One region of the Neorhizobium sp. PAMB6716 genome, then DNA from elsewhere that is predicted to be linked to it. Evidence: riboswitches for the same ligand, from Rfam matches in the RefSeq annotation. Region 1 holds a riboswitch; each other region holds the start of a gene.
The links. A riboswitch is a leader RNA that binds a small molecule or an ion and turns the genes downstream of it on or off. The one in region 1 is predicted to bind cobalamin.

Region 1 (6,534 bases):
TGAGATCGTGCAGCGCTGCAATGACAGTCAGATCGAGATGACGCACCAGATCGAGAAGGCCGATCTGGTGGCCGATGTCGAGATGGTTTGTCGGTTCGTCCAGCACCAGAAGCCTTGGCGCCTGGGCAAGCGCGCGTGCAATGTGCAGGCGCTGGCGCTCGCCACCGGAGAGCGTGTGCCACTGGCGCGCGGAAAGATGCGCCATACCGACATCTTTCAGCGCTGCATCGACAATCGCATCATCGTTTTGCGACCACGGCGACGATAGTCCGAGATAGGGCGTGCGGCCAAGCTCCACCGCCTGGCGCGCCGTCATGCGCTCGGATGTATCGGCCTGCTGTTCCACCAGCGCCAGACGCCTTGCGAGATCGCGCCGGGCAAGTTTTGCAAGCGGTTCCCTGTCCAGGGTGACCGTGCCGGTGCGCGGCTTGCGCAGCCCGCAGAGCATGGAAATCAGGCTCGTCTTGCCCGATCCGTTCGGCCCGATAATGCCGAAAAATTCGCCGGATGCGACGGTGAACGAGACATCACGCACGAGCATGTTGCCGCCGCTGACCAGCGAGAGATTGTCTGCCTCGACCTTCAAAGACTTGCCCTCCGCTGGCTCATGATGAGGGCAAAGGCGGGGGCGCCAAAAAGCGCCGTCACCACGCCGATTGGCAGCACCTGACCCTGGATGAGAATACGCGACAGAACGTCTGCCGCAATCATGAAGATGGCGCCGACGATGGCGGCGGCCGGCAGAAGAACGCCGTGGCGCACGCCGACCAGCATGCGGGTGGCATGCGGAATGACCAGCCCGACAAAACCGATGGAGCCGACCAGCGACACCATGACCGCCGTCATCATCGCCGTCGTTGCAATGAGGATGACGGTAACCCGGCGCACCGGAATGCCAAGCGAGGCGGCCGATTCCTTGCCGAAGGCAAAGGCATCCAGCGCGCGGGCCTGCCCCAGGCAGATGACAAGGCCGACGATTGCCACCGGCAGTGCCAGCGTCACATCCGGCCAGCGCACACCTGAGAGGTTGCCGAGCAGCCAGAACATGATGCCGCGCGCCTGTTCGGCATTGGCAGCTTTCGTCACGACAAAGGAGGTCAGCGCGTGAAAGAGCTGCGAGCCTGCAATACCCGCCAGAATGATGGCGGCCGAGCCGCGCCCGGCACGCATGGCCAAGAGGCTGACCAGCACAAAGGCGATGACGGCGCCGGCAAAGGCGCCGAGCGGCAGGCCGATCATGCCGCCGCCGAGCCCCAAGATCGCAACCGATACCGCGCCGGTGGACGCACCGGCGGAAATGCCGAGCACGTAAGGGTCGGCCAGCGGATTGCGCAGCAGCGACTGCAGCACGACGCCAGACAAGGAGAGCGCCGCCCCGCAGCAGGCGGCCACCACCACACGCGACAGCCGGTAGCTCCACACGATGCCTTCATCGATGGCATCAAGCGGGTAACCGGCGCCGAACAGGCGGTTGGCGGCAGTTTTCGCCACCACCTCGAACGGAATTGCCGTTTCGCCGATGGCGGCTCCAAACCAGAGCGCGAGTAGAAGGGCAGCAAGGGCAGCACAGGCTGCCCCCACCGCCATGCGCGTGCGGCTGTGCTTCAACGCGAAAGGCCCGCCTTGGCAATCGCATCGGCCAGAACCTCGATGCCATCGATGGTGCGGATGGTCGGGTTCATCGTCTGCGCGTCCATTTCCACCACATGACCGGCCTTCACCGTCGGCATCAGGCTGACAACCGGATCCTTCTGCAGGAAGGCCGTCTTGACGGCGATGTCATCGGCGGGATAACGGCGCCGTTCCATGCGGGCGGTGACGATGATCGACGGGTTGGCCCGTGCAATCGTTTCCCAGCCGACGGTTGGCCATTCCTCGTCGCTGTCGATGACGTTTTCTATGCCGAGCGCCTTCATGATGTAGCCCGGCGCACCGTTCTTGCCGGCCACATAAGGGTCTGCGGCAAGCGTTGCGCTGGAAAACCAGAAGACGGCCGATAGTTTTGACGTGGCGCCTGCCACCTTGGCGCGGGCGGCCTTTTCGCGCGCCACAAGATCGGCCACCACCTGCTCGCCGCGATCTTGAACGTTAAAGATCCGGGCGAGGTCGCGGATTTCCTGGTAGATCAGGTCCATGCTGAAGGCTTCTGCCCGCACACCGTCGCCGCCGGAGGAATTGTCCTTGCCGATGCAATCCGACGGCGAGGTGTAGACCGGCACGCCGAGATCCTCAAACTGAGCAATCGAGCCGACGGTGCCCTTTGGCCCGACATGCCACTGGAACTGCACCGTGACGAGATCGGGCTTTGTGGCGATGACGCTTTCAAAGCTCGGGTCGTTATCGGCAAGGCGCGGCACGGCCGCATTGGCCTCCTCATAACCCTTCAGCACCGGCCCCAGCCAGACGGCCGTGCCAACCACTGTCTTGGAGAGACCGAGCATATAGAGAATTTCCGTCGTGCTTTGTCCGAGCGACACGGCCCTTTCCGGCGTTTTTGAAAAGGTAATCTGTCGCCCGCAGTTCTGGAGCGTCAGCGGATAGGTGGTTTCAGTGGCTAAAGCGCCCGAAGCGACAAATGTGGCGGCAAGGCCGGCAAAAAGCTGCAAAGCCGGTACGGCCCGGCGCAGCAACTGCGTCATGCTGGAAATCATTGGTCAAACCCTGTCAGTGTATGGCCGTCAAACGGACCTGCGATAAGGCACCTCGGCTGCAGCCAGCCTCGGTGAACGGATGTCTGGCGTTTGGGGCGCTTGAGGGTTCGACATGCGGTGCTCGCAAAAGCGAGTGTCATTCATTGTCAGCTCCTGTTCCGGGCATCCCCGCCCGTGACGTTGGACTTCAGTGCGATGGCAGGTCTCCTGGCTCACGGTTAGCGCTTCTCATCTGCCTTCCCGCACGCTTTTGTCGTGCAGTGGCATGGCGCCTTTATCAGGCGCCACAAGGATGATCGGCATCCGCTTACAGTTGCGGGGGCAGCCACGGCTTTGGACCCCAGATGGGCTCTGCACCGTGTTCCCTATTAATCCCCTCCACCGGAAAGCCGGCTCGGGGAACCATCAACGACCAGTTAAGCTGCCATACAACACCGCGTCAAGGCGCAGCATAGCCGCAATACGATCTGCCTTCGTTACGTAATGTAATATCGTTACGTTTATGAGGGCGCAAATGTTTTGTCCAGAGGGTTTCCCGGATTTTGCACAGGAGCGGCTTTGCCCGCTTGATGCGTGCTGACAGCGAATCGCCAGCCGGCAGCGTGTTCAAACTGGCGATGCTCATGACGAGCGCCTTCGACCTATCGGAAATTGTGACATGGCGTCCGGTCCCTGCCGCCTGGCGGGTTTGGCGATGGTCGATCCCGGCGGAAGGATGCGGGCATCCCGTCGCTGCTACGGGGATCGTCAGTTGCGGGTTTGCAAGCGCTCTAGGGTGCTCAACTCTTGCCCGCTCCATAATGGATCGGTGATCACGGTAGCGCGGCAAAATCTGCCCCTTTTCGGGACGGGCGCGTCGGAAACGGTTCTTGCGTGTTTTTCTTCCGTCCCGTTTTGGAGCGATACCGGAAAGAAATACTAGCGCCTGCGCCGGATCTTCTGCCATGTTGCGGTGCGACGTTACGGCAAACCGCTGTTTGCCTTGTTCTTGTCTCATTTGCAGGCGAATCTGTCGTCAGATATAGTGTTGCGGTAAAAGCTGAGCGGGTGCTTCGCCGAGCGAAAAGAGCGGCGCGACACTCCTTTTGTTCTTCGCCGTGATGGACTGGAGCCAGGGTGCGGTGCGGCCTTTTGGCCCTGCCTCGGGTCCGTTTATGCGCAGTCATGAATATGTTTTAACTGGCTTTTCATTTAGGGATCAATGCGCTAGATCGCCGCTGACGCTGATTTGCTTCGTCGACCGGCGCCTATCGCTCATTGCTTGATGTGTGAGTTGCGGTGTCGCGCATTGTTCGTCTGCGTCGCTCTTTGCAATCCCGATTGCGGGGTTGGCTGGCAACAAAGTTTCAGGCGGCAGACAAATTCTGCCGTTCTGTGTCGGTATACAGTTTGTGGCTTGAAATATATGATTTTTCCACTTTCGGCGCCGTGCCTATTCAGTGCCCAAGGTACAAAAAATGCGCAGAAAGCTTGATTTCACTATAAGTGTTACCATTGACAATAATGCGATAAATCTTGTAAAAATAACTCGCGTTTTGTTGGAACCCAGAATTCATAAAACACTGAAAAATTAACGACTTCTTAATACAAGACACCGTCGGAAAAAGGGATCCCTTTATGCAGGGTGAAATCAGCTATGATAGCTGTAATCCGGGGTATGGCGATGCGGTAGAATTTCTGCGCAAGCGCTCCTCGGACCGGGATGAGCTCGATATCGTTGGTTCCTCGAACGGTGTATTCAGGCCGTTCATCAACGAAGTGGGTAACGCTTCTTGCTATGCCGGTGGCGTTGCAGGATGCGTGTACATGATCAGCTGGAGGGCGCTTTGATGAATGCGACCGCCGCCATGTGCATTACTATCGATAATCTCGGAGATATTTCCGCGCATTTCGGCGAGGGTGTCGCCGGCCGCGTGCTGGCGGAAGTCGCCCGCCGCCTGGAGCGTTCGATGGACGCGCCGTTCAGCATTGAGAGCTGGGGCGTGGCCGCTCCGCTCGAGTGCTGCAATGGTATGCCGAGCTGGTCGCGCGTCAACGAGGCCATGTGTGCCGCGGCCGCCCTGCCCATATCGGTTGGTTATAACCGTATAGTTGTTGCTCTCAGCTGCCGCAATTCGGCGCCCGAAACCTCGGAAGCCCTGCATACGGCCTCGCAGGTCAGCGCTCAGGAATACCGCATCGACATGAGTGCGGCGGCGATTGCTTATGAAGCGCTGTTCAATGCGCGCTTTGCGCTGGTGGAGCAGCCCGTCTGCAGTGCAACCGACGCTGCAAACCTGCTTTATTCGGAATGCGTCGTGCGCCTGTCGGACGAAGATGGCCGCGTTGTCATGCCTGGCGTTTACGCGCCGGCACTGGAGCGTCTTGGTCTGACGCAGGTGTTTGATCGCCGCATCGCCCAGGCTGTGATCGCGGAACTGTGCCGCCGGCCCGACGCGGTGCTGGGATGCAATATGTCAGCGTTGTCAGCCTCGGAGGATCTGTGGTGGCGGCTGGTTTTCCCGCGCCTGGTGCGCGAGGCCGGCATCGGTCACCGCATGGTCATCGAGATCTCGGAATCGGGGCGTCCCTACAGCTTCGAGGCGGTGGTGGAGTTCGTGTCGCATATTCAGCAAGTGGGTTGCCGTGTCGCACTCGATGATTTCGGCACCGGCTTCAGTTCCATCGGATATGCGCGCCACACGCGCTTCGATGTGATCAAGATCGATGCCGGACGTATCCGCACCCGCGGTTCTGATGCGCCGCAACTGCTTGGCCATCTGATTTCGCTTGCCCGTCATGTGGCAGAAGAGGTCGTGGTCGGGGCGGTCGAAAGCGAGGCGGATCTTGTCGTCGCGCAGGCGGCCGGGGCCAAGTGGGTTCAAGGGTTCCTCTTCGGGCATCCACACAGTCTGGCGCCATTGCTGGAACGCAACCCGCAGGTGGCTTCGCTGGATACGCGCCGGCCCGTTGCCCGCGCAGGCGGTGCCAGATGAAACAGGGCGCGGCCGCAGTTCTTCTGATCGCGGCCGTCTTCGAGGCGGGCCTTGTGGCTTCGCTCGTGACGTCTCTTGTCACCGGGCAATATGATCTCGCATTCGAGATCTTGCTGTTTGTCGGACTTGTGGTCTGGGCGGTGTTTGCTTTTTGTGGCCGCGACCTGTGGACATCGCGAAACGAGCCGCTTGACCCGCTCTTCTCAGAGCGTGTCGCCGAACGTCACGCCCGTTATGGCATCTATGCTTTGCCTGTTGCGTCGGAAGACGGTGACAAACGCGGGGGAAAGCACCTGTTGCAGAGCCCGCTTCCCTTTCTGGTGGCCGTGCTTGCCGCTGCAACAGTGCTCAGCGCCGCCTTCGTTTTCTCGCTTGTCGATAACATGGCCCTCGCCGGAGCCATCGCATGAACCGCCGGTTTGGTCGCACTCGCGCTCTATTGCGGCCACGGCCAACCGGTGCTGCACAAAGACCTGCAAAGGCGGCTGGAGCGGCAGGTCCGCCGACGCTGAGCGGTTGAATGGCAGGTTTTGCATGCCATCGCACACTTCGGCAGCAGCAGGCCGCCTGCAGGCCCGGGCCAGACACACATTTTTCGTCTAAAACCCTGTCAGTTCTCATGGATTTCCAGGGAGTTGCCGTGTTTGGCCGTCGAGAGGAACTTGCCAATTGCAGCGCACCGCCGCAAGTTGGCACCATGAACGATCAGAACCGATATGCACCGCCGATCAATGGCCAGCGCCCGATCAAACGGCGCGGTCTGCTGGATGGCCTGCAACGTTCAGGCCTGCGCCGGTTAACGACGATCGTCGGTTCGGCGGGCTATGGCAAGACATCCTTTGCAGCGCAGTGGCACGAAACGCTGGTTGCGCTGAAGGTTCGTTGCCTTTGGGTGTCACTGGAACCGG
Region 2 (6,534 bases), on a different replicon from region 1:
GCCTACCGGTAACCGGCGGCTCGACAGATCATTTTGTCAACAAGCCGCCGTCAGGCGGCTTTGTTGTATGAAACGGCACCTGACGGCACCAGATCAAACCTTCAAGGGATGCCGCACATGACCGAAGACAGTGAAATTTCCATCATCCGCGCCGATGTCGTCAATATACGCGCCGCAAAACCGCGCGACCTGCCGGAACTGAATGCCATGATCGCGGCTCTTGCCGCCCATCACGGCGATGCCGCCGCCATGACATCGGAAACGCTGGAGCGCGACCTGTTCGGCCCCGTGCCGTGGATCCAGGCGCTGGTGGCCGATACCGGTTCGGAACTGATCGGATACGCCATTCTCGTGCCGCTCTACCGCGCCCAGGAAGGCAAGCGCGGCATGGACCTGCACCATCTCTTCGTGCGTGATGGCCATCGCGGCCACGGCATCGGCCAGCATCTGGTCAATCGTGCCCGTGATTGCGCAAAGGCGCAGGGCTGCGATTACCTCTCCGTCAGCGCCGCCACCGGCAATTTCGCCGCGCATCGTTTTTACGAGCAGATGGATTTCACCGCCCGCCCGGTCACCGGCATGCGGTTCTTGCAGGCAATAGCCTGACATTTTCCCCTCCATTGCGGGAGAGACGACATGAAACGGGTTGTCATTGCGCTGACGGACGATTTTGCCGATTGGGAATGCGCCCTGCTGATGGCATCGGCGCGCACCTATCTCGGTGTCGAGGTGGTGACCGCAACGCCCGATGGTGCCGCGGTGCGCTCCATGGGCGGATTGACGGTCACCCCGGATCTTGCCTATGCAGCACTTGATGCAGAGGATTTCGATGCGCTGGTCATTTCCGGCGGCATGAGCTGGGAAACCGGGACGGCCCCGGATTTTGCACCGCTTGCCCAGCGGTTTCACGACGCGGGAAAACTCATCGGCGGCATCTGTGCGGCGGCATCCGCCCTTGCCGCAACCGGCCTGCTGAACGACGTTGCCCATACGGGAAATGCGCTTGCCGCCCATCAGGTCTATCCGGCCTATAAGGGCGCTGCCCGTTACCGGGATCAGCCGCAGGCCGTCTGCGATGGTGGGATCGTGACGGCGGCCGGCAGCGCGCCTTTTAGCTTCACCGTCGCAATCCTGAAGGCGCTCGATCTGTGGACGCCGGAAGCGCAGATGGAGCTTTCGCCGTTTTCCGCCGAGCATCATCGGGGCTGAAACGACCGCCTCAGCCGCCCAGCACGCGGCAGGCCTTCACTGGCCCATCCGAAATTTCACCCGCCATGGCGCGACGGATATCGCGGCTGTTGAGGTGAAGGTTTCGGCCGGGGGCCAGTTTCAGCCGCGCGATCTTGGCCATGGCCGCGGCTTCGAAATGCCGGCTTTCGCTGAGGAAAAATTCAAGACAGGCCTGCCGGGAAAGGCTTTCTCCCGGGCCAGAAGGCAAAAGTGCGCGAAAGGCGAGCCGGTGGACAAGGCAGAGACTGCCCTGCCCCGGCACGCCAAACTGCAGGGCATCGAGATCGTCGCGCCAGATTGCGGAGCGATCAGGAGCGCTTTCGCTCACCGCGCCGCCTCGAAACGCTTCATCAGGAGGCCACTCAGAGAACCGAGAAGCGCCCAGAACACGAGGCTCGTCAGCGTCGCTGCCACGATGAACTGGCGTTCCAGCCCAAGCGGGGCAAGCGCATGTTCGCCGTCTGGCGGCAGCGGTGCGCCGATGAGATGCGGTGCCGCAATCAGCGCAATGGCGGCGACAGCGGAAAACCCGTCACGGCGAAATGCCAGAAGCGCGATACCGAGTGCGGTGGCAAAGGCCGTCGACAGCCACCAGATCTGGCGCGCGCCGAGATCGCCGGCGGGAGAACCCGGCAGTTCCGGCGGCAGCCCCACCATTGGCGCCAGCATGACAGAGGCAAACCCTGCAAGGCCGAAGAAAAGGCCCGTGCGCCAATCGATGGTTTTGGCAAACCCGCCCTGAATAGCGACAGACAGAAGCCCGCAGAGCACCAGCGCATAACCGATGGCCGTCAGGATATTGGCGGCTGCCGTATAGGAGAGCCGTTCCAGCCCATCGGCCGGCGCCCAGCCGTCTCCGTGGTCATGGCCCCCGTGGTCATGGCCTTCCTGACCGTGACCATCGGCATGTTCATGTGGCGCCGTTCCGGCGGCATGGACGTGGGAGGCAGGGTTTTCTGTAGCGGCCGGCACGGCAACGGGTGCTGCTGCCGCTTGCGCGTGGTCATGGCCGGCGGCACCTGCGTTTTCATAGGTTTCGGCAGACAGAATGAGCGGCGTGGTGCCAACCATCTGCATCAGCGAGACGGCAATACCGCTCACAATCCCCACCACAACGGCGGAGAAGACAATGGATCTGAACATGAAGATAACCTTATCCCGTGCGGGCAAAGCGCCTATGAACCGGACGATGTCCGGCAAGCGCGATACCCGATTTAAACGTGGCTGAACGACCTGGTACTTTTCAGATGGAGCGCGCGTTAGTGGCAGGGAAAGGCGTTGGCGTGGCGCGTATCGTGGGCAGCGTTGTGCACGGCTTCCGCATGGGAAAAACCGACGAAGCCGACGATGAACAGGCCAAGTGCGACCGCAAAAACGGCCTGGAGCATGGATGTGGATTTCGCCGAAGTGCCGGCGGTGGATGTTTGGATCGACATGCAAAAACCCCTCGTTGCATATGCGTTGACGACAGGTGCGGCGGCAGGTCTCCTGGCTCGCGGGTCGCTGTTCAAGGACCAGACCTTCCCGGTTTCCCAGTGGCCAAAACAGTCGATGAACTCACCGCTCACAGTTGCGGGGGCAGCCACGAATGAGGCACTTCTCTCGATGCCCTATCGTGTTCCCTTTTCATCCCGACAGATCTTTCATCCGGCAGGAACCGTCACACGCTCTTCTTGTGGCCCGCCACCGGGGGCCTGTCAATACGCGTCGCAACCCTGGGGTTTCCGAGTTTTGCGGATGTACCGCGATTATTCCCCTGCTCAGCGGGAAGGAACCGCCTTCAGATAGGCCGCAATTGCCTCCAGATCGCTTTTGGGCAGGTGCGAAAGGTTCTGTTGCACCTCCACCATGGAGCCGCCGGCACTGTCGAATTCAGGGGTGAAGCCGGTTTCGAGATAATTGGCGATATCGCCCTCGCTCCAGCTGCCGATGGCCTTTCCGCCGGGGGTGATGTTGGGAATACGCCCCTCGCCTTCCGGGTTCGGCCCGCCTGCCAGCCACTGTCCACTTTCAAAGCCGCCGAGCGCATTGCGCGGCGTATGGCATTCGCCGCAATGGCCGGGCCCTTCCACGAGATATTGCCCGCGCTTGACGGCATCGCTCGGGTTGTCGAGCGCAACGCGCGGGTCTGCACTGAAAAACAGCAGCTTCCAGCCGCCGAGCGTCACGCGTTGGTTGAAGGGGAAACCGAGTTCATGCGGCGGCGCAACATTGCGGCTTGCCGGCAGCGTCTTCAGGTAACCGAAGAGATCGTTCACATCCTTTGGCGTCAATCGCGCGTAGGAACTGTAGGGGAAAGACGGATAAAGATGTTCACCCTCGGGGCCAACGCCCCGCGTCATCGCATCGCCAAACTGCGCCAGCGTCCAGCGGCCGATGCCAGCCTCTGGATCGGGTGAGATATTGGGGACGTGGAACGTGCCGAAGGCCGTTGGCAACGCGCGACCGCCCGACAGGACTTTCTGGTCTTCGCCCTTGGCATCTTTCGGCGCATGGCAGCTGACGCAGCCGCCGGCCCAGAACAGGTGTTCGCCGTTTGCCACATCCGCCGCGCCGAGCCCTGCCCAATAGTCTGCCGGATGTGGTGCGGGCCGCGTCAGCGCATAAGCTGCCGCGCCGCCCGCCACGACGGCAAAGACACCCGCCAGTGCGATTTTGGCCCATGTCGATGCCATGGCCGCTCCCCGTTCATGTTCTTAAAAACCCGAATGCCCAAAAAACCGCCGCCCGACAGGGTGCCGGGCGGCGATCATAAAAGGCTGCGCTTAGCGCTTCAGACGATAGGCCTGGTGACAGGTGCCGCAATCGGCGCCCAGCGTCTGCATGGCCTGCCCCACGGCTGCCTGATCGGCGGGCATGGAGGCCAGAACCGTTTCGGCATCGGTGGAAAGCTTCATGGACTTGGCCTTGAAGTCATCCATGTTCTGCCAGATGGCCGGCGACGCCGCCGTTTCCATGCCCGTTTCGGAACCGGCCGGAAAATGGTTGGGGAAATCCTTGGCGGACGCGCTGATCGTTGAAAGCGCCGTCTTCACGGTGGCTGCGTCATAAGGCTTCTGGCCCTTGGCGATGGCGCCAAGTTCACCCATGGAGCCGCCGATCTTCTTCATCAGCGCCTGACGCTCGGCCTGCGGCTCGCCGGCGGCAAACACCACGCCGGCGCCAAGACAGAGGGCCATCACGGCCGTGGATACCCGTTTCAAATTCATGCTCATTCTCCCCTTGTCGCAGGCCATGGAGGCACCGCACGCTGCTATGTCGGCGCCATGATTACATCGTATGCATTTGAGAGAAATGACATTTTTCTGCTCACACAGAGATGTGAACACCTGCGGCAAAAGGCAGCGAAGGGCCTGTCCTGCCCCGCGTGTCTTCAGCCTACGCGGCCGACTGACCGATGGCCCGCATCCCGGCGTTGATGGTGGCACCGGTAATGGTAGCGCGTGACAGATGCCGGCTTTCCTCGCGCCCGTAGCCGGTAATGGCAAGGTGGTCGGCATGAACATCCACGACGGCAAAGGCGCTCTGGCGTTCGGTATCCACCATGCCACGAAAGTTGACGAACCAGCAGGAACCGGCCTTTGCCACGCCGCCCGCATGATAATGCCCGCAGAGATAGGCAATCACCTGCGGCGAGGACGACAGCAGATCGGCAAGCGCGCCGCTATCCCAAAGATTATGATCGCCTGCCGGATAAAGCGGAAAATGCCCCATGACGATGACCGGCCGGCCCGAAGCTTCCGCAGCCTTCAGCTCTCTGGCGATCCAGTTGAACTGGCGGTCGGAGATGCCGCCGTTCCAGTCCATGGCATTGATCGCGCCCGGCTGCGCAGGCCATCCAGCCGGGCCTTTGCCTCGGCATGCCGCTCGGCATCACCCGCCGTTGCAAACAGGCTTTCCTCGCAGCCATCGATGACAAGGAAACGGATGCCGGCGCGGGTAAAGGCATAATAGGGTGCGGGCATGCCGAGCCGATCAAACACATGCGCAATCTTCTCCGGTGCGACGAGAAAATCATGATTGCCCGGCAGGAACAGGCATTCGTGGCGCGAGCGGCCAAAAATCTCGAGCGGCGCATCAAAGCTTGCAAAATCGCGGTCGATGAGGTCGCCCAGCGTCATCACGAAAGACAGATCCTCCCCCTCGAATGTGGCGATCGCTTCGGCAAGCTTGCCAAGGCTGTTTCGAAAATGCCGGTCGAGACCCGTGTTGGGCTCGAGATCGGCATATTGCGGGTCGGCGATCACGCCGAAGCGGAGGAGCGGCTGATTTGGCATGATTTTGCCAATAGCGGCATGGCGTGACAGGGGAATGACAGGGGAGCGGGCTGTGGATGGACGGCGGCGGTGGCGCGGATAGCAGTGGGCGGCGGGTGGCAGCGCGAGTGGCCCCCTCATCCGCCTGCCGGCACCTTCTCCCCGCTGGGGAGAAGGGAGAAGGAGGCACCGCCTTCACCAGTCTCTCGCCGCAAGACGAATGATGAGGCGGCACAACGCTGCGGCATGTCCCTTCTTCCCTCGGGGAGAAGGAACATGTGGCCAGCGCTTCGGTTCAATCTCCCTTCTCCCCTCGGGGAGAAGGTGGCGGCAGCCGGATGAGGGGGCGGCAACCACCGACGCTTCGGCATAGTAGCCCCAAAGGCGGCAGCGACCAGAACTGCCGGACAGTCGCCCCCAGCCTAAAAACCACACGCGCCGCCGGACAACCACCCAAAACACAAAAACGCCCGGCGGGAAAACCCGCCGGGCGTTCAACTTTCAAACCTTTTCCGAGCAGCTTACTTGGAAGCGGCTTCGTACATTTCCAGCACGTAATCCCAGTTGATCAGGCTGTCGACGAAAGCTTCGAGATATTTTGGACGGGCGTTGCGGTAGTCGATGTAGTAGGAATGTTCCCACACGTCGACGCCGAGGATCGGGGCGGCACCGTGAACCAGCGGGTTCTCGCCATTCGGGGTTTTCGAGATGACGAGCTTGCCGTCCTTGACCGAAAGCCAGGCCCAGCCGGAGCCGAACTGCGTGGTGCCGGCAGCGATGAAATCGGACTTGAACTTGTCGTAACCGCCGAGATCGCTGTCGATGGCTGCCTGCAGCTTGCCGGGCAGATTGTTGCCGCCGCCGTCCTTCTTCATCCACTTCCAGAAATGGATGTGGTTGTAGTGCTGGGCAGCATTGTTGAAGAGGCCGGCATGGGTGCCGAACGACTTCTTGACGACTTCCTCGACCGACAGATCGCCAAAGCCTGCTTCAGCAGCCAGCTTGTTGCCGTTGTCGACATAGGCCTTGTGGTGCTTGTCGTGGTGAT
Region 3 (6,534 bases), on a different replicon from region 1:
AAAGCGGCCTGGGCTGCGGTGCGGCGTGATGCGCGCCACCACAAATCGCCCAATGCCGGCTGGCCGGAGGCGGCGATGGCCGGTGCGCTGGGCCTCGGTCTTGCAGGCCCCCGCGTTTATGGCGGGGTTCTGGTCGAGGATCACGTGATGGGAGACGGCGGACGGCGCGAGGCAACCAGCGCGGACATTCGCCGCGCCCTTGCTCTTTCGCGTATCGCAGACCTGTTGCTGATCATCCTCTTCGGGCTCCTCGCCCTCCTCTTTACCGTGCGAGGCTGAGCAAGAGATCCAGATCGAGATGCCGTTCGAGATGGGCGGCGAGCCGGTCGAGCACGTCCTCCACGCCCTGTTCGTAATCAAGCCGCGTTTCATCGCCGCCAAGCCGCGTCAGCCAGGACGAGCGCTGGCGATCATCGGCAAACAGGCCGTGGATATAGGTGCCGCTGACCAGCCCGTCGGCTGAGCGCGCCCCCTCCGGTTCGCCGCCGATATGGGCAAAGGATCGCGTCCGGTCTGGCCCGGTCGTTTCACCGACATGCATTTCATAGCCGGCAAAGGAGTTTCCATCGGCCGTTTCGCCGGAGACTGCGACGAGATGTTTTTGCCCGGTCAACCGGGTTTGCACGTCGAGAAGCCCAAGCCCCTGTTCCACGGCACCGGCAGGACCTTCGATGCCATCGGGATCGGCCACCGTTTTGCCGAGCATCTGATACCCGCCGCAAAGGCCGAGCACCGGCTTGCCACGGCGGCGATGCGCGGCGATATCGATATCGAAGCCCGCCTGCTTCAGCACCTGCAGGTCGGCAATCGTGGCTTTCGAGCCGAGAAGCAACACGAGATCGGCATCGGCCGGAAGGACCTCGCCGGGCTTTACCCGCAAAAGCTCCACCTGCGGTTCGGCATCCAACGGATCGAGATCATCGAAATTGGAGACATGCGGCAGGATCGGCACGGCGATGCGGATTTTTGCGCCGGCCTTTGCTTGCGGCTTGGATTGAAGCGCCAGCGCATCCTCGGCCGGAAGTCTGATGGCTTCGGCAAAATGCGGCAGGAGGCCGATGGGGGCCCAGCCGGTAAAACCTTCGATCATCGTCATGCCCTCGGCAAACAGCGTCGGGTCACCGCGAAAGCGGTTGACGATAAAGGCGCGGATCATCGCGGCATCTTGCGGCTCCAGCACCAGTTTCGTGCCGGCAAGGCTTGCGATCACGCCGCCGCGGTCGATATCACCGATCAGCACCACCGGCACGTCGGCGGCCCGCGCAAAACCCATATTGGCAATGTCATTGCGCCGCAGGTTCACCTCCGATGCGCTGCCCGCCCCCTCCACCAGCACCAGATCGGCCTGCCCCTTCAAGCGGGAAAAACTGTCGAGCACGCGCGGCATCAGGCCGGCCTTGATCTCCTGGTATTCGGCAGCCTTGGCATTGCCTTCCACGCGGCCCTGCACCACCAGCTGTGCGCCAACCTCGCTCTGGGGTTTCAGAAGCACCGGGTTCATGTGGACTGAAAGCGCCGCGCGCGCCGCGCGCGCCTGCAGCGCCTGCGCCCGGCCGATCTCGCCGCCATCGGCCGTCACCGCCGCATTGTTGGACATGTTCTGCGGCTTGAACGGCAGAACGCAAAGCCCGCGCAGCGTAAAGGCGCGCGCAAGGCCCGCCACGATGAGCGATTTGCCGACATCCGAACCGGTGCCCTGGAACATCAATGCCTTGGCGGGCCTTTGCTGCGTCATCAGAACTCGATCCCGGCTTGCGCCTTCACGCCGGCCTTGAAGTGATGTTTTACGAGCGTCATCTCGGTCACCATGTCGGCGGCTTCGATCAGCGCCGGCTTGGCATTGCGTCCGGTGACGATCACATGCAGGTCGGGGCGGCGAGCTGAGAGATCAGCAATCACCCGCTCGAGATCGAGGTAATCGTAACGCAGTGCGATGTTCAACTCGTCGAGGATCAGGAGGCCGACGTCAGGCTCGGCCATCATTTCCAGCGCCTTCTCCCAGGCCCGTTCGGCAGCCGCCACGTCGCGTTTCAGGTCCTGCGTGTCCCAGGTAAAACCCTCACCCATCGTGTGCCAGATCATCCGGTCGCCAAACGCCTGCAGCGCCACGCGCTCGCCCGTATCCCAGGCGCCCTTGATGAACTGGACAACCGCCACCTTGCGACCATGGCCGAGCATGCGCAACGCAAGTCCGAAGGCAGCCGTCGATTTGCCCTTGCCGGGGCCGGTATTGACGATCAGCAGACCCTTTTCGAGGGTCTTTTCCGCCACTTCCGCATCCTGCACCGCCTTGCGGTTTTCCATCTTGCGGCGGTGGCGCTCGGCCTCGCGTTCGTCGATTTCCTTCATCGGGCTCTCCTGGCGCATCGTCGGGAGGCGGGACTATAGTCGAACCTTTTCCCGCGGCAATGCCTTGTGTCCCGCCATTGACACGCAAGCGGCTAAGCGCATAGTGACAGGGACAACGGTCTTTTCCCGGCAACGGGGAAAGCTAAGAGGGAACGTGGTGCGGTTTTTCAAAAACCTAAACCACGGCTGCCCCCGCAACTGTAAGCGGGTAGTCCGGCGCATCAGGCCACTGAAGGCAACTTCGGGAAGGCGGCGCACGGGCGACGATCCGCGAGCCAGGAGACCTGCCGTTGACGACAGATGATCCAGCCGGGCGGGGTGCTCCGGAACGGATAGTTTTCGAAAGACATGGGGCGCCGATAGCGGCCTTCCGTGTCTGCACCCCGCTATCGTTTGGCAGGCCGTTCAGGCACATCGGTAAAAGGTGGGGTGACAGTGGATTTATCAGCACGAAACGAGCGTCCCGAGACGGCGGATATCCCCGTCCATGCGGTTATCGTGCATGTCTGCGAAACCTGCCGCAGCGCCACGCAAGACCCGGCTGCCCCCCGCGAGGGCGCCGTGCTTGCACAAAACCTTGCTCACCATAACGAACCCGGCATCGAGGTGAAGAGCGTCGCCTGCCTTGCCAATTGCAAGCGTGGTCTCAGCGCCAGCATCCAGAGCAGCACCGGCTGGAGCTATATTTTCGGTGATCTCACCACCGAGAGCGGCGAGGATCTTCTCATTGGCGCGCGCCTGCTTGCCGGCTCGGCCGATGGGCTGATGCCCTGGAAGGGCCGCCCGGACAGCCTGAAACGCGGCATGATTGCCCGCATTCCGCCGTTTCCCTCCGTTGAATCCCAGAACCAGAAGCCTTGAAGGACGATCCCATGACCTCTTCCCTCGCCCGCATTCCCTGCACGGTTGTCACCGGTTTTCTCGGCGCCGGCAAAACCACGTTGCTTTCCCAAGCGCTGCAGAACATCAAGGGCAAGCGGCTTGCCATCATCGTCAACGAGTTCGGTGATGTCGGCATCGATGGCGAGATCCTGAAAAGCTGCGGCATCGAAAACTGCCCCGAAGACAACATCATCGAACTGGCAAACGGCTGCATCTGCTGCACGGTGGCTGACGATTTCGTGCCGGCGATCGACCGCATTCTGGCGATAGAACCGAAGGTGGATCATATCCTCATCGAAACCTCCGGCCTTGCGCTGCCAAAGCCCCTGATCCAGGCCTTCCAGTGGCCGAGCGTCAAAAGCCGGGTCACAGTGGATGGCGTGATCGCCGTGGTGGACGGGCTGGCGCTGGCCGAAGGCCGCGTGGCCGATGACATGGAGGCGCTGGCCGCCCAGCGGGTGAACGACGACGCGCTCGACCATGACGACCCCGTCGAGGAGGTGTTTGAAGACCAGATCGCCTGCGCCGACCTCGTGATCCTCACCAAGGCCGACCTTCTCTCCCCTGCCGATCTGGAAAAGGCCCGCGCCCATGTGAGCGCCCACCTGCCGCGTGCGGTGCGCATCGTCAATTCGGAAAAGGGCGCGGTCGATCCCGCCGTGTTCATCGGCCTTGGGCTTGCCGTCGAGGACGACATCGAGAACCGCAAGACGCATCACGACGATGAACTGGACCACGAGCACGACGATTTCGACAGCTTTGTCCTCGATATCTCCGCAATCTCCGATCCCGAAAGCCTCAGCCGGCGCATTGCCGATGTGACGGCGGCCGAAAAGGTGCTGCGCATCAAGGGGTATGTGGAAGTAAAGGGCAAACCGATGCGGCTTCTGGTGCAGGCTGTCGGCCCGCGCGTGAACCATTATTTCGACCGCGCCTGGGGTGACGGCGAGGATCGTCGTTCGCGTCTCGTCGTCATCGGCGAAAAGGGCATCGATGCCGCCCGCATCGGACAAATATTGGCGGCCTGATGCACATCCTTGCCACCACATCCTCGTCGCTCGACGATCTGATCGAACCGGTCGATCTCAACCAGACGCCGGGCGATGTGGTGGTGCTGTCCTTTACCGACAGCGACCTGAACGGCATGGCTTCGGCCTGGGACAGGCTTTCGCGCGCCGACCTTTCGCTGCGCCTTGCCCAGCTTTCGGACCTGCGCCACCCGATGTCCGTCGATCTCTGGATCGACAAGGTCGCCCGCCATGCACGGGTGCTGATGGTGCGCGTGCTCGGCGGTTATGATCGCTGGCGTTACGGGGTCGAAGAGCTGTCGCATCTGGCGCGCGCAAAGGGGCTTCCGCTCATTCTTCTGCCCGGCGAATGCAGCGAAACCGACGACCGCCTGACGGCTGCCTCCACCGTATCCACCGACGAGATCACCCGCCTCCTCGCCTTTTTCCGCGAGGGCGGGCCTGACAATCTCGACCGGTTGGCGTTGAGCCTTCAGGCCATGGCGGATGGTCAAGAAGATGTACGGCCGGTGGCTGAGGCTGTGCCAAAACTCGGCTTTTACCGGCCCGGCCACGGCGTGGTCTCCTTTGCAGACGCGCTGGAGGGGTTGGCGGGCAAAAAAATCCTGCCGCTCCTGTTTTACCGTTCCATGCTGCTTGCCGGCGACGTCGCGCCCATCGACGCGCTGTCGCAAGCGCTTGTCGACCGCGGCTTTGCGCCGCTTCCCGTCTTCGTGCCGGGGCTGAAGGATGCGGGCACGCTGACTTTCCTCCAAGAGACGCTGTCGCGCCTTGAGCCTGCCGCGATCATCACCGCGACGGCTTTTGCCAGCCACGCGGAGCCGGACGGAAAAACCCTGTTCGACCGGCTTGGCGTTCCGGTTTTCCAAGCGGTGATTGCCACCACAAAACGCGAGGCCTGGATCGAGGGCCAGCGCGGGCTCGGACCCTCGGATCTTGCCATGCATGTGGTGCTGCCGGAACTCGATGGCCGCATTCTCGCCGGCGTGCTCTCCTTCAAGGCTGAGCGCGAAGGCGATACGGCCTATGGTTTTTCGGGCTTTGCCAATCGCCCGGAGCCGGACCGCGTGGAGGCCGTGGCAGACCGCATCACCCGGCATCTGGCGCTTCAGCAGACGCCACGGTCTGAGCGCCGCATCGTTATCCTGATGCCGGATTATCCCGGGGCTGCCGGCCGTACCGGTTATGCCGTTGGCCTTGATGTGCCGGAAAGCGTGCGGCAAATTCTCATTCAGTTAGCCGGGCAAGGATATGGCGTTTCGGATATTCCCGACACGGCAAAAGCGCTGATGGACCGGATCCTGACCGGATCGCAGCACCTCGCCCGCGACGATTATGCGCGCTATTTCGCCACCCTGCCGGACGACGCCAAAAATGCCGTTACCGCCACCTGGGGCGAACCGCAGGGGGACGAAGCATTTGCCCCGGATGGATTTTCCTTCCGCGCTGCCCGTTTCGGCAATATCACGGTCGCCCTTGCGCCGGATCGTGGCCGGGAAGCCGACAGGCGCACCGATTATCACGATCCGGCCCGCCCGCCGCGCCATGCGCTGATCGCCTTCGGAGCCTGGACGCAGCGCGATCTGAAGGCCCATGCCATCGTGCATGTCGGCGCGCATGGCACGCTGGAATGGCTGCCGGGCAAAACGGTGGCGCTGACGAAAAGCTGCTTTCCCGAACTCGTCACCGGGCATCTGCCGGTGATCTATCCGTTCATCGTGTCCAATCCCGGCGAGGCGGCGGTTGCCAAAAGACGGATCGCAGCGCTAACCCTTGGCCATCTGCCGCCGATCCTGACGACGGCCGGGCTATCGGAAGCGCAGCAGAAGCTGGAACTGCTGGTCGATGAATATGCGCAGGCCGACGGGCTGGATCGCCGCCGCCGCGACCGTCTGGCAAAACTGATCATCGAGGCGGCAGAGGAAACCGGGCTTGCCGGCGAGGCCGGCGTTTCACACACCGACGATCCGGATACGGCGCTCTCGCGCATCGATGCGTTTCTCTGCGACCTGAAAGATTTTGCCATCAAGGATGGCCAGCATGTCTTTGGCCAGGAAGACGCGCGCGAGACAGATCCGGCGCGCACCGCCAGTGTCTTGCGCGAGCGCCAGAGCCTGATGGATGCGCTGGATGGCCGCCATATCGGCCCCGGCCCTTCCGGTGCACCGGCGCGGGGCCGGCGTGACGTGCTGCCGACGGGACGCAATCTCTACGCCTCCGATCCGCGCACCATGCCGACGCCGACGGCCTTCGAACTTGGAAAACTTGCCGCCGA

Region 2: linked by a shared signal. The riboswitch ahead of AC4CWH_RS11295 (CbtB domain-containing protein) and the one ahead of AC4CWH_RS19405 (ABC transporter substrate-binding protein) in region 1 are both predicted to bind cobalamin.
Region 3: linked by a shared signal. The riboswitch ahead of AC4CWH_RS17165 (DUF1636 family protein) and the one ahead of AC4CWH_RS19405 (ABC transporter substrate-binding protein) in region 1 are both predicted to bind cobalamin.

What each region holds. Positions count from the first base shown of each region.
Region 1 is NZ_JBZAYW010000002.1:170,747-177,280, forward strand. It holds gene AC4CWH_RS19395 (ABC transporter ATP-binding protein) at 1-586, opposite strand, end outside; gene AC4CWH_RS19400 (FecCD family ABC transporter permease) at 583-1,587, opposite strand; gene AC4CWH_RS19405 (ABC transporter substrate-binding protein) at 1,605-2,639, opposite strand; cobalamin riboswitch at 2,832-3,073, opposite strand; gene AC4CWH_RS19410 (hypothetical protein) at 3,091-3,648, opposite strand; gene AC4CWH_RS19415 (hypothetical protein) at 4,269-4,481, shown strand; gene AC4CWH_RS19420 (EAL domain-containing protein) at 4,481-5,626, shown strand; gene AC4CWH_RS19425 (hypothetical protein) at 5,623-6,036, shown strand; gene AC4CWH_RS19430 (LuxR C-terminal-related transcriptional regulator) at 6,267-6,534, shown strand, end outside.
Region 2 is NZ_CM177835.1:2,292,481-2,299,014, forward strand. It holds gene AC4CWH_RS11275 (GNAT family N-acetyltransferase) at 34-606, shown strand; gene AC4CWH_RS11280 (DJ-1/PfpI family protein) at 637-1,209, shown strand; gene AC4CWH_RS11285 (hypothetical protein) at 1,220-1,558, opposite strand; gene AC4CWH_RS11290 (CbtA family protein) at 1,555-2,379, opposite strand; gene AC4CWH_RS11295 (CbtB domain-containing protein) at 2,490-2,666, opposite strand; cobalamin riboswitch at 2,692-2,907, opposite strand; gene AC4CWH_RS11300 (c-type cytochrome) at 2,991-3,905, opposite strand; gene AC4CWH_RS11305 (c-type cytochrome) at 3,996-4,439, opposite strand; partial or broken gene AC4CWH_RS11310 (metallophosphoesterase) at 4,609-5,507, opposite strand; gene AC4CWH_RS11315 (superoxide dismutase) at 6,008-6,534, opposite strand, start outside.
Region 3 is NZ_CM177835.1:3,542,597-3,549,130, reverse strand. It holds gene cbiB (adenosylcobinamide-phosphate synthase CbiB) at 1-279, shown strand, start outside; gene AC4CWH_RS17175 (cobyric acid synthase) at 263-1,735, opposite strand; gene cobO (cob(I)yrinic acid a,c-diamide adenosyltransferase) at 1,735-2,349, opposite strand; cobalamin riboswitch at 2,449-2,655, shown strand; gene AC4CWH_RS17165 (DUF1636 family protein) at 2,785-3,210, shown strand; gene cobW (cobalamin biosynthesis protein CobW) at 3,222-4,259, shown strand; gene cobN (cobaltochelatase subunit CobN) at 4,259-6,534, shown strand, end outside.